One region of the Enterobacter sp. 4974935 genome, then DNA from elsewhere that is predicted to be linked to it. Evidence: predicted binding sites of a transcription regulator. Region 1 holds the regulator's gene; each other region holds the start of a gene.
The links. The regulator Fur, encoded in region 1, represses iron uptake genes when iron is present. The targets are predictions, from matches to a motif close to ATAATAATGAGAACNACTATCAA.
Positions count from the first base shown of each region.

Region 2: sodA (superoxide dismutase [Mn]) is a predicted target of Fur. The motif match lies at 1,383-1,405, and genes of this name have one in related genera.
Region 3: bfd (bacterioferritin-associated ferredoxin) is a predicted target of Fur. The motif match lies at 969-991, and genes of this name have one in related genera.
Region 4: AC4OVS_RS06685 (Nramp family divalent metal transporter) is a predicted target of Fur. The motif match lies at 1,046-1,068, and genes of this name have one in related genera.

Region 1 covers NZ_JBZWGT010000003.1:3,059,231-3,061,435, reverse strand. Annotated here, with positions in the region: gene chiP (chitoporin ChiP) at 1-330, shown strand, start outside; gene chiQ (ChiQ/YbfN family lipoprotein) at 378-704, shown strand; gene fur (ferric iron uptake transcriptional regulator) at 797-1,243, opposite strand; gene fldA (flavodoxin FldA) at 1,535-2,065, opposite strand.
Region 2 covers NZ_JBZWGT010000003.1:4,468,123-4,470,327, reverse strand. Annotated here, with positions in the region: gene yiiM (6-hydroxyaminopurine reductase) at 1-622, opposite strand, end outside; gene sodA (superoxide dismutase [Mn]) at 689-1,309, opposite strand; gene rhaT (L-rhamnose/proton symporter RhaT) at 1,598-2,205, shown strand, end outside.
Region 3 covers NZ_JBZWGT010000003.1:203,067-205,271, reverse strand. Annotated here, with positions in the region: gene AC4OVS_RS02075 (prepilin peptidase) at 1-207, shown strand, start outside; gene bfr (bacterioferritin) at 197-667, opposite strand; gene bfd (bacterioferritin-associated ferredoxin) at 740-934, opposite strand; gene tuf (elongation factor Tu) at 1,112-2,205, opposite strand, start outside.
Region 4 covers NZ_JBZWGT010000003.1:1,141,130-1,143,334, reverse strand. Annotated here, with positions in the region: gene AC4OVS_RS06685 (Nramp family divalent metal transporter) at 1-1,005, opposite strand, end outside; gene nupC (nucleoside permease NupC) at 1,351-2,205, shown strand, end outside.

The DNA of each region.
Region 1 (2,205 bases):
TTCGGCGCAATGTATGATCTGAAGAACTGGAACCTGCCTGGCTGGGCAGTGGGCGCGTCCTACGCGTATGCCTGGGACGCGAAGCCAGCGGATATGGCTACGCCAGACGCCTACTACGATCCGAACTACCGTCTGAAAGAGTCTTCATACAGTCTGGATGCGATTTATACCCTGCAGGAGGGCCGTGCGAAAGGCACGATGTTCAAACTGCACTTCACCCAGTATGACAACCACTCCGATATCCCGAGCTACGCGGGCGGTTACGGCAACATCTTCCAGGATGAGCGCGACGTGAAATTCATGGTCATTGCGCCATTTACCATCTTCTGATGAATGCTGCGGCGGGCTGTGTCCCGCCGTTATGGAGACTGAACATGATGAAAAAAAGGGTAATCGTTGCGCTGCTGGCATTCGGGCTGGTGGCGTGCGCGCAGGATCAGGCGCCGAAAGAAGACTCCCGTCTGAAAGAGGCGTATAGCGCTTGCATCAATACCGCACAAGGTTCACCTGAGAAGATTGAAGCCTGTCAAAGCGTGCTGAACGAGCTAAAAAAAGACAAAGCCCATGAGCAATTCGCCACGCAGGAAAACGTTCGCGTGATGGATTACCAGGCCTGTATTCAGGCGCGTAAAACCGGTAACGATCAGGAAGTGGCGAAGCGTTGCGATAAGATATGGGACGAGATTCGCAATAACAATAAATAAGTTGCTTTACGCCCGGTGGCGCTGCGCTTACCGGGCTTTTTCCAGGCAAAAAAAAGCCAACCTCACGGTTGGCTCAGAGTATTAACACTGACTTATTTTGCGTCGTGAGCATGTTCATTTTCGCGGCAATCCCCTTCAGCACAGTGACCGTACAGGTACAGGCTGTGGTTGGTCAGGCGGATGCCATGACGGGCGGCGATTTCACGCTGGCGTGATTCAATGGAATCATCGCTAAATTCAATGACCTTGCCACAGTCGAGGCAGATCAGGTGATCGTGGTGGTGTTGCTGAGTCAGCTCGAACACGGATTTACCGCCTTCGAAATTATGACGAGTAACAATGCCCGCGTCATCAAACTGGTTCAGCACACGATAGACGGTTGCCAGCCCAATCTCTTCACCCATATCGATAAGACGCTTATAAAGGTCTTCCGCACTGACATGGTGATTGTCTGGCCCCTGAAGCACTTCAAGGATTTTTAACCGAGGAAGCGTTACTTTCAGGCCAGCTTTCTTTAATGCGGTATTGTTGTCAGTCATGCGGAATCTGTCCTGTTGCTAAACGATTCACTTCAAAAGAAGAAGTGACAGAAAATGCACTTGGGATAATGCGTCTCATTATAGAACTGCCATGGCTAAATGAAAACTGCAAGTCTCAAGCAAAGTATGCTTATAAAAACGTGGTATCACCAACAAACTTGTTCGATGGCACCCACTTTTTACCAGGGGGATATTGTACAGGTCTGGACGAAAAAGTTAAAAGTTTGTAGCAATTAATTTAATCGGTTTTACCTGGACAACGGGCGCAACCGGAGTTGCGCCGCAGGGATATCAGGCGTTAAGGATATCGTCCAGGTTCAGCTCTTCACGAACCTGCTTAACCCATTTTTCTACACGCTCTGCGGTCAGCTCTGGCTGACGGTCTTCATCAATGGCAAGGCCAACGAAGTGATCGTCATCTGCCAGACCTTTGGAAGCTTCGAAGTGGTAACCCGCTGTTGGCCAGTGACCAACGATCGCCGCACCGCGCGGCTCAATGATGTCGCGAATAGTGCCCAGCGCATCACAGAAATACTCAGCGTAGTCTTCCTGATCGCCACAGCCAAACAGGGCAACCAGCTTGCCGTTGAAGTCGACTTCTTCCAGCGTCGGGAAGAAATCGTCCCAGTCACACTGTGCTTCACCGTAGTACCAGGTCGGGATGCCCAACAGCAGGATGTCATAGCCCTCGAGATCTTCTTTGCTGCTCTTGGCGATGTCATGCACATCAGCAACGTCTTTACCGAGCTGTTTTTGAATGTTTTTTGCGATATTTTCAGTATTGCCGGTATCACTGCCAAAGAAAATGCCGATGATTGCCATGAGTAAAATAACCTCTTGAAACTTAATGGTATGGTGGCGCAAATTGTCCACGGATAAGGGCAATAATAGCAGAACAGGCAACCCTGCGGAAACAGCTATCACGCAGGACTGCACTCTGTGCTACATGAAAAAGGTAATAT
Region 2 (2,205 bases), 1.4 Mb from region 1:
GCTTCTGCATCGTTCTGGTCCAGCTGGTGGATAATCCTGCCGCTGACAGCAGGCGGTGAAACTGTTCATCGTCGAACGGCATATGCCAGGCAATGGCACAGGCCTCGAATACCGACACCTCACTCAGGCGCGAAGCCAGCTCCAGCGGCGCATCCGCCGAAACCTGTCCCGCCTGCACAACGCGATACAGCCAGCCGGTTTTACCCGCGTTTTGCAGCTGGGCCGACATATCCTGAATGCCAAAATGGTAGTTAAGTTTGAAGCACGGCGAGCGCGGCTGGGTGACCTGAATCAGAGCATCGCCCCAGCGATAAATATCGCCAATAAAGACGTTCTTCTCCGTCAGCCCTTCCGTTGAGAGATTTTCGCCAAACGCGGGGGCGACGAAAAGGTCCGCCTGTTCAGGAAATTCGGTTTTCCAGTGCTGATAGTGCTCGCGCGGATAGTGGCACAGCGCGCGATCGGGCCCGCCGTGGATTTTCTTTTCGGCCTGCTGGTCGCCCGCCAGACCAAGCTCGGTAAGCGTCAGCTCACCGTCGACCTGCACTTTGGCGATAGCGCTCGGGCGACTGCCTTCGTACTCCCTTACCTTGCCTGTAAACACATTCACCGGGTAATGCATCTCCACTCCTTCAGATACAAAAAAAGCGAGTCATCAGACTCGCTTCTCACAGGCGTCAATGCAACCTTATTTTTTAGCGGCGAAACGCGCTGCTGCTTCGTCCCAGTTCACTACATCCCAGAAGGCTTTGATGTAGTCAGGGCGACGGTTCTGGAACTTCAGGTAGTAAGCGTGTTCCCACACGTCCAGACCCAGAATTGGGAAGCCGGATGCGCCAGAGATAGCTTCACCCATCAGCGGGGAGTCCTGGTTTGCGGTTGAAACGACCGCCAGTTTGTCACCTTTCAGGACCAGCCACGCCCAGCCAGAGCCGAAACGGGTTGCAGCGGCTTTTTCGAATTCCGCTTTGAAGTTGTCAACGGAACCGAAGTCACGCTCGATAGCCGCTTTCAGGTCGCCCTGAAGGGTGGTGCCGGTTTTCAGGCCTTTCCAGAACAGGCTGTGGTTAGCGTGACCGCCCGCGTTGTTGCGCAGCACGGTTTTCTTGTCTGCTGGCAGCTGGTCCAGTTTGGTGATCAGCTCTTCAACAGGCAGATTAGCGAACTCTGGCAGGCTTTCCAGCGCAGCATTCGCGTTATTCACGTAGGTCTGGTGATGTTTAGTGTGATGGATTTCCATCGTCTGCTTGTCGAAATGCGGTTCCAGTGCGTCGTAGGCATACGGCAGGGATGGCAGTGTATAACTCATAATCCTCTCCATTATTGTCGGGCGGCACAGCTGTTAATGCCGCGTAAGCAGTTGGTTCATTATAGTTAATTAAATGATATTGAAAATGATTATCAATGCCGTAGTTTTTATAAGGTTATTCGGTTTTTGAGAAATGAAGGAATTGTGAGTCTGCTCACGTGGTTAACGTGCTGATTGCCATTCAAAACAAAAGTGCGGCAACCTTCTGAAGGTTCCCAAACCGCCTAATTTTTACACTCATCAAGTCGGCGGGAAGCCTCCGGCTATAAAAACGATGAGGATGTAAAAATGAATCATGCGATTACGATGGGTATTTTCTGGCATTTGATAGGCGCGGCCAGTGCAGCCTGTTTCTATGCCCCGTTTAAAAAGGTGAAAGGCTGGTCATGGGAAACCATGTGGTCCGTTGGCGGTACCGTGTCCTGGCTGATTTTGCCGTGGACAATCAGCGCCATGCTGCTGCCCGATTTCTGGGGCTACTTCTCCTCCTTCAACGCCTCCACCCTGCTGCCGGTATTCCTGTTCGGCGCGATGTGGGGTATCGGTAATATCAACTACGGCCTCACCATGCGCTACCTCGGAATGTCGATGGGGATTGGCATCGCGATCGGCATTACGCTGATTGTTGGCACCCTGATGACGCCAATCCTCAACGGCAACTTCGATGTGCTGATCAACACCCAGGGTGGGCGAATGACGCTGCTGGGCGTGCTGGTAGCGGTGATCGGCGTGGGAATTGTCACCCGCGCGGGCCAGTTGAAAGAACGCAAGATGGGCATCAAAGCCGAAGAGTTCAACCTGAAGAAAGGGCTGCTACTGGCGGTGATGTGCGGCGTCTTCTCGGCGGGCATGTCGTTCGCGATGAACGCCGCCAAACCGATGCACGACGCCGCTGC
Region 3 (2,205 bases), 2.9 Mb from region 1:
CTGGCGGCGCTGGGAGCATGGCATGGCTGGTGTGTACTGCCAGTACTGGCATTAGTGGCCGCGTTAATGGCTCTGCTGTATCTGGTTGGTTTCTCGTTGTTCAACCCTGATAAGCAGGCATTAAAAAACCCACTGCCTTTTGGGCCATTTCTGGCGGCAGCGGGTTTATGCGTTGGCTGGGAAAGCCTGATTAACTTTACACTTTGATCTGAGACTGAAGGTAGTTCTGTAGGCCAATTTTGCTAATGAGATCCAGTTCGGTCTCAAGCCAGTCGATGTGCCCTTCTTCATCGGCCAGGATCTGGATCATCATATCCCGGCTGACGTAGTCATGTACGCTGTCCGCATAGGCAATGGCTTCACGCAGGTCTTTTGCACCCTCCAGCTCCAGCCGGAGATCAGAACGCAACATCTCTTCAACATCTTCTCCGATGCCCAGTTTTCCGAGATCCTGTAGGTTAGGAATGCCTTCGAGGAATAAAATACGCTCAATATATTTATCGGCGTGTTTCATTTCATCAATGGACTCATGGTATTCAACATCGTTGAGGCGAGTCAGTCCCCAGTTTTTGAACATTCTTGCATGGAGAAAATACTGATTGATTGCGACAAGCTCATTTCCCAATAATTTATTGAGATAACTTATGATTTTAACATCACCTTTCATTATATAGTCCCTCCGCTTCCACTCATTGAAGCGTAGATCGGGCTACAGGGATGTCAAAAAAAAGATGGAGGCTTACGCGATCTCTTTGAATTCCGGGATCTGCATCAGTTCGTCCTGCATGATCTCACGCGCTGCGCGAACGCATTTACCGCATTGATTTCCCACCGGAACAAACTTACGAAGCTGCTGGAAAGATTGTGGTTGAAACTGGCGAACGGCCTGACGAATTTTTTTGTCGCTTACACCATTACATAAACAAACGTACATAAAGACTCCCGTTCAAAATATGCGCAAAGTGTAAGTGAGAATGGTTATGATTACAATAGCACGGGCGTCGGAATACGTGGCGGGAGAAAGCAAAAAATGCGAATTTTTATGACAATGCCCAACGGCAGAAAACAAAAAAGGACGCCGAAGCGTCCTTTTTATTTCAGGGATAATTAATTAGCCCAGAACTTTAGCTACAACGCCCGCGCCAACGGTACGGCCGCCTTCACGGATTGCGAAACGCAGACCGTCATCCATCGCGATTGGGTGGATCAGAGTCACAACCATCTTGATGTTGTCGCCTGGCATTACCATCTCTACGCCTTCTGGCAGTTCGATGGTACCGGTCACGTCAGTTGTACGGAAGTAGAACTGTGGACGGTAGCCTTTGAAGAACGGAGTATGACGGCCGCCTTCGTCTTTGGACAGAATGTACACTTCAGATTCGAACTTGGTGTGTGGCTTGATTGAGCCTGGCTTCGCCAGAACCTGACCACGTTCGATTTCTTCACGTTTGATACCACGCAGCAGAACACCAACGTTCTCACCAGCACGGCCTTCGTCCAGCAGTTTGCGGAACATTTCAACGCCAGTACAGGTAGACTTCGCAGTCTCTTTGATACCAACGATTTCAACTTCTTCACCAACTTTGATGATACCGCGCTCTACACGACCGGTAACAACGGTACCACGACCGGAGATGGAGAATACGTCTTCGATTGGCAGCAGGAATGGCTTGTCAATCGCACGCTCTGGTTCTGGGATGTAAGAATCCAGGTAGCCAGCCAGTTCGATGATTTTCTCTTCCCACTCTGCTTCGCCTTCCAGCGCTTTCAGCGCGGAACCACGAACGATTGGAGTGTCGTCGCCTGGGAAATCGTACTGAGACAGCAGTTCACGAACTTCCATCTCTACCAGTTCCAGCAGCTCTTCGTCATCAACCATGTCGCATTTGTTCAGGAACACGATGATGAAAGGAACGCCTACCTGACGACCCAGCAGGATGTGCTCACGAGTCTGAGGCATAGGGCCGTCAGTCGCAGCAACAACCAGGATCGCGCCGTCCATCTGCGCAGCACCGGTGATCATGTTTTTAACATAGTCGGCGTGGCCTGGGCAGTCTACGTGTGCGTAGTGGCGAGTCGGGGTGTCATACTCAACGTGAGAGGTGTTGATGGTGATACCACGAGCTTTTTCTTCTGGTGCGTTATCGATCTGGTCGAAAGCACGAGCAGCACCGCCGTAGGTTTTAGCCAGTACGGTAGTGATTG
Region 4 (2,205 bases), 1.9 Mb from region 1:
GGAAGGCAGCATCGTTACCGAACGGCGAACCCACAGTGGAATATGGAAACGTACGAACCCCTGCATCACCACCTGCCCGGCCAGTGTCCCCACAACCGTAGAGGAAAGTCCCGCAGCAACCAGGCTTAAACCAAAAATAGTGGCAGCGGCATGGCTCAGCAACGGCTCCAGCGTCAGGTACGCCTGGTCGAGATCGGCAACCCCGGTATGCCCGTTAAAGTGAAACGCGGCGGCGGCAGTCGCCATCATCGCCAGATTCACAAATCCGGCAATGGTCATCGCAATTGCCACATCCCATTTCGAGGCGGAGTAGCGCTCTTTACTCGTCCCGCCGTGCAGATTTTGGGTTAAAGAAGAGTGCAGATAAATTACGTGCGGCATAATGGTCGCCCCCAGCACCCCGGCGGCCAGAAATACGGCTTCAGAGGTGGGTAACGACGGGATCACCATCCCTTTCGTCAACTGCACCAGATTCGGCTGGGAGAAAATCAGCTCAACAATATAGGCGGCAGCGACGAACAGCAGCAGGCCGCCGATGACTTTCTCCAGCGGTTTTTGTCCCCGCCTCTGGAGCATCAAAATAAGGAACGTGGCGATACCGGTCAGCACGGCGCCCTGTAGCAGGGAGACGCCCAGAATAAGCTTAAAGCCGATCGCCGCCCCGATAAACTCGGCGAGATCGGTGGCCATGGCGATAATTTCCGCCTGGACCCAGTAAAACCATACCGCCGGACGCGGATAATGATCGCGGATTTGCTCCGCCAGGTTTTTCCCGGTGGCAATACCCAGCTTCGCGGAAAGCATCTGAATCAGCATCGCCATCAGGTTGGCCCACACCACAACCCACAGCAGCTTATAGCCGAAACTGGCCCCGGCCTGAATATTGGTCGCAAAATTACCCGGATCGATGTAGCCAATCGCGGCAATGAATGCAGGTCCCATTAATGCGAACCGCAGCTTGCGTGCCGCCCTGCCGCTGCTACTCTCTACGCGACTATTCGTCATTTCTGCCTCTGGAAATATAGCCTGTGCTATGTTTTATGCTATCAAAATGAGAATGATTATCAAGTTCATTTGTAATGGTTAACATGATTACTCTGATAGCCAGGGACAATGGACAGGCAGGTGGAGCAAGGTCACAGAATGTGAAAATGCGCAGACATTTGTGAAGCGTAGCACACAAACTTAACTTTTCACTCATTTACCTAACATAACAAAAATGTATTGTTGATCACTATTTTTGAGACTCGTCACAGGATGTAACTATAGTGTGGGCTTGATCTCGTTTTCTTTGTGCTTGTTACATAGAATGTGCACGGAAATTAAACCTGCCTCATATTTGGAGCAAATATGGACCGCGTCCTTCATTTTGTCCTGGCACTCGTTGTCGTTACTGCACTCGCATTGCTGGTCAGCACTGACCGCAAAAATATTCGTATTCGCTATGTTGTCCAGCTGCTGGTCATTGAAGTTTTACTTGCGTGGTTCTTCCTGAACTCCAACGTAGGCCTCGGCTTCGTGAAAGGCTTCTCCGAAATGTTCGAAAAACTGCTCGGATTTGCCAACGACGGGACTAACTTTGTCTTTGGCAACATGAACGATCAGGGTTTGGCCTTCTTCTTCCTGAAAGTGCTCTGCCCTATCGTCTTCATCTCTGCCCTGATCGGGATCCTCCAGCACATTCGTGTTCTGCCGGTGGTTATCCGTGCAATCGGCTTCCTGTTATCGAAAGTTAATGGCATGGGCAAGCTGGAATCCTTTAACGCAGTCAGCTCGCTGATCCTGGGTCAGTCTGAGAACTTCATTGCGTATAAAGATATCCTCGGCAAGATGTCCCGTAACCGCATGTACACCATGGCGGCGACAGCAATGTCTACCGTTTCCATGTCTATCGTGGGCGCGTATATGACTATGCTGGAACCTAAATACGTGGTTGCAGCGCTGGTTCTGAATATGTTCAGCACCTTTATTGTTCTTTCGCTGATTAACCCGTACCGCGTGGATGCCAGCGAAGAGAACATTCAGATGTCAAACCTGCACGAGGGACAGAGCTTCTTCGAAATGCTGGGTGAATACATTCTGGCGGGTTTCAAGGTTGCGATTATCGTTGCCGCGATGCTGATTGGCTTTATCGCACTGATCGCTGCGCTGAACGCCCTGTTTGCGGCCGTACTTGGTATTTCGTTCCAGGGTATTCTGGGCTAT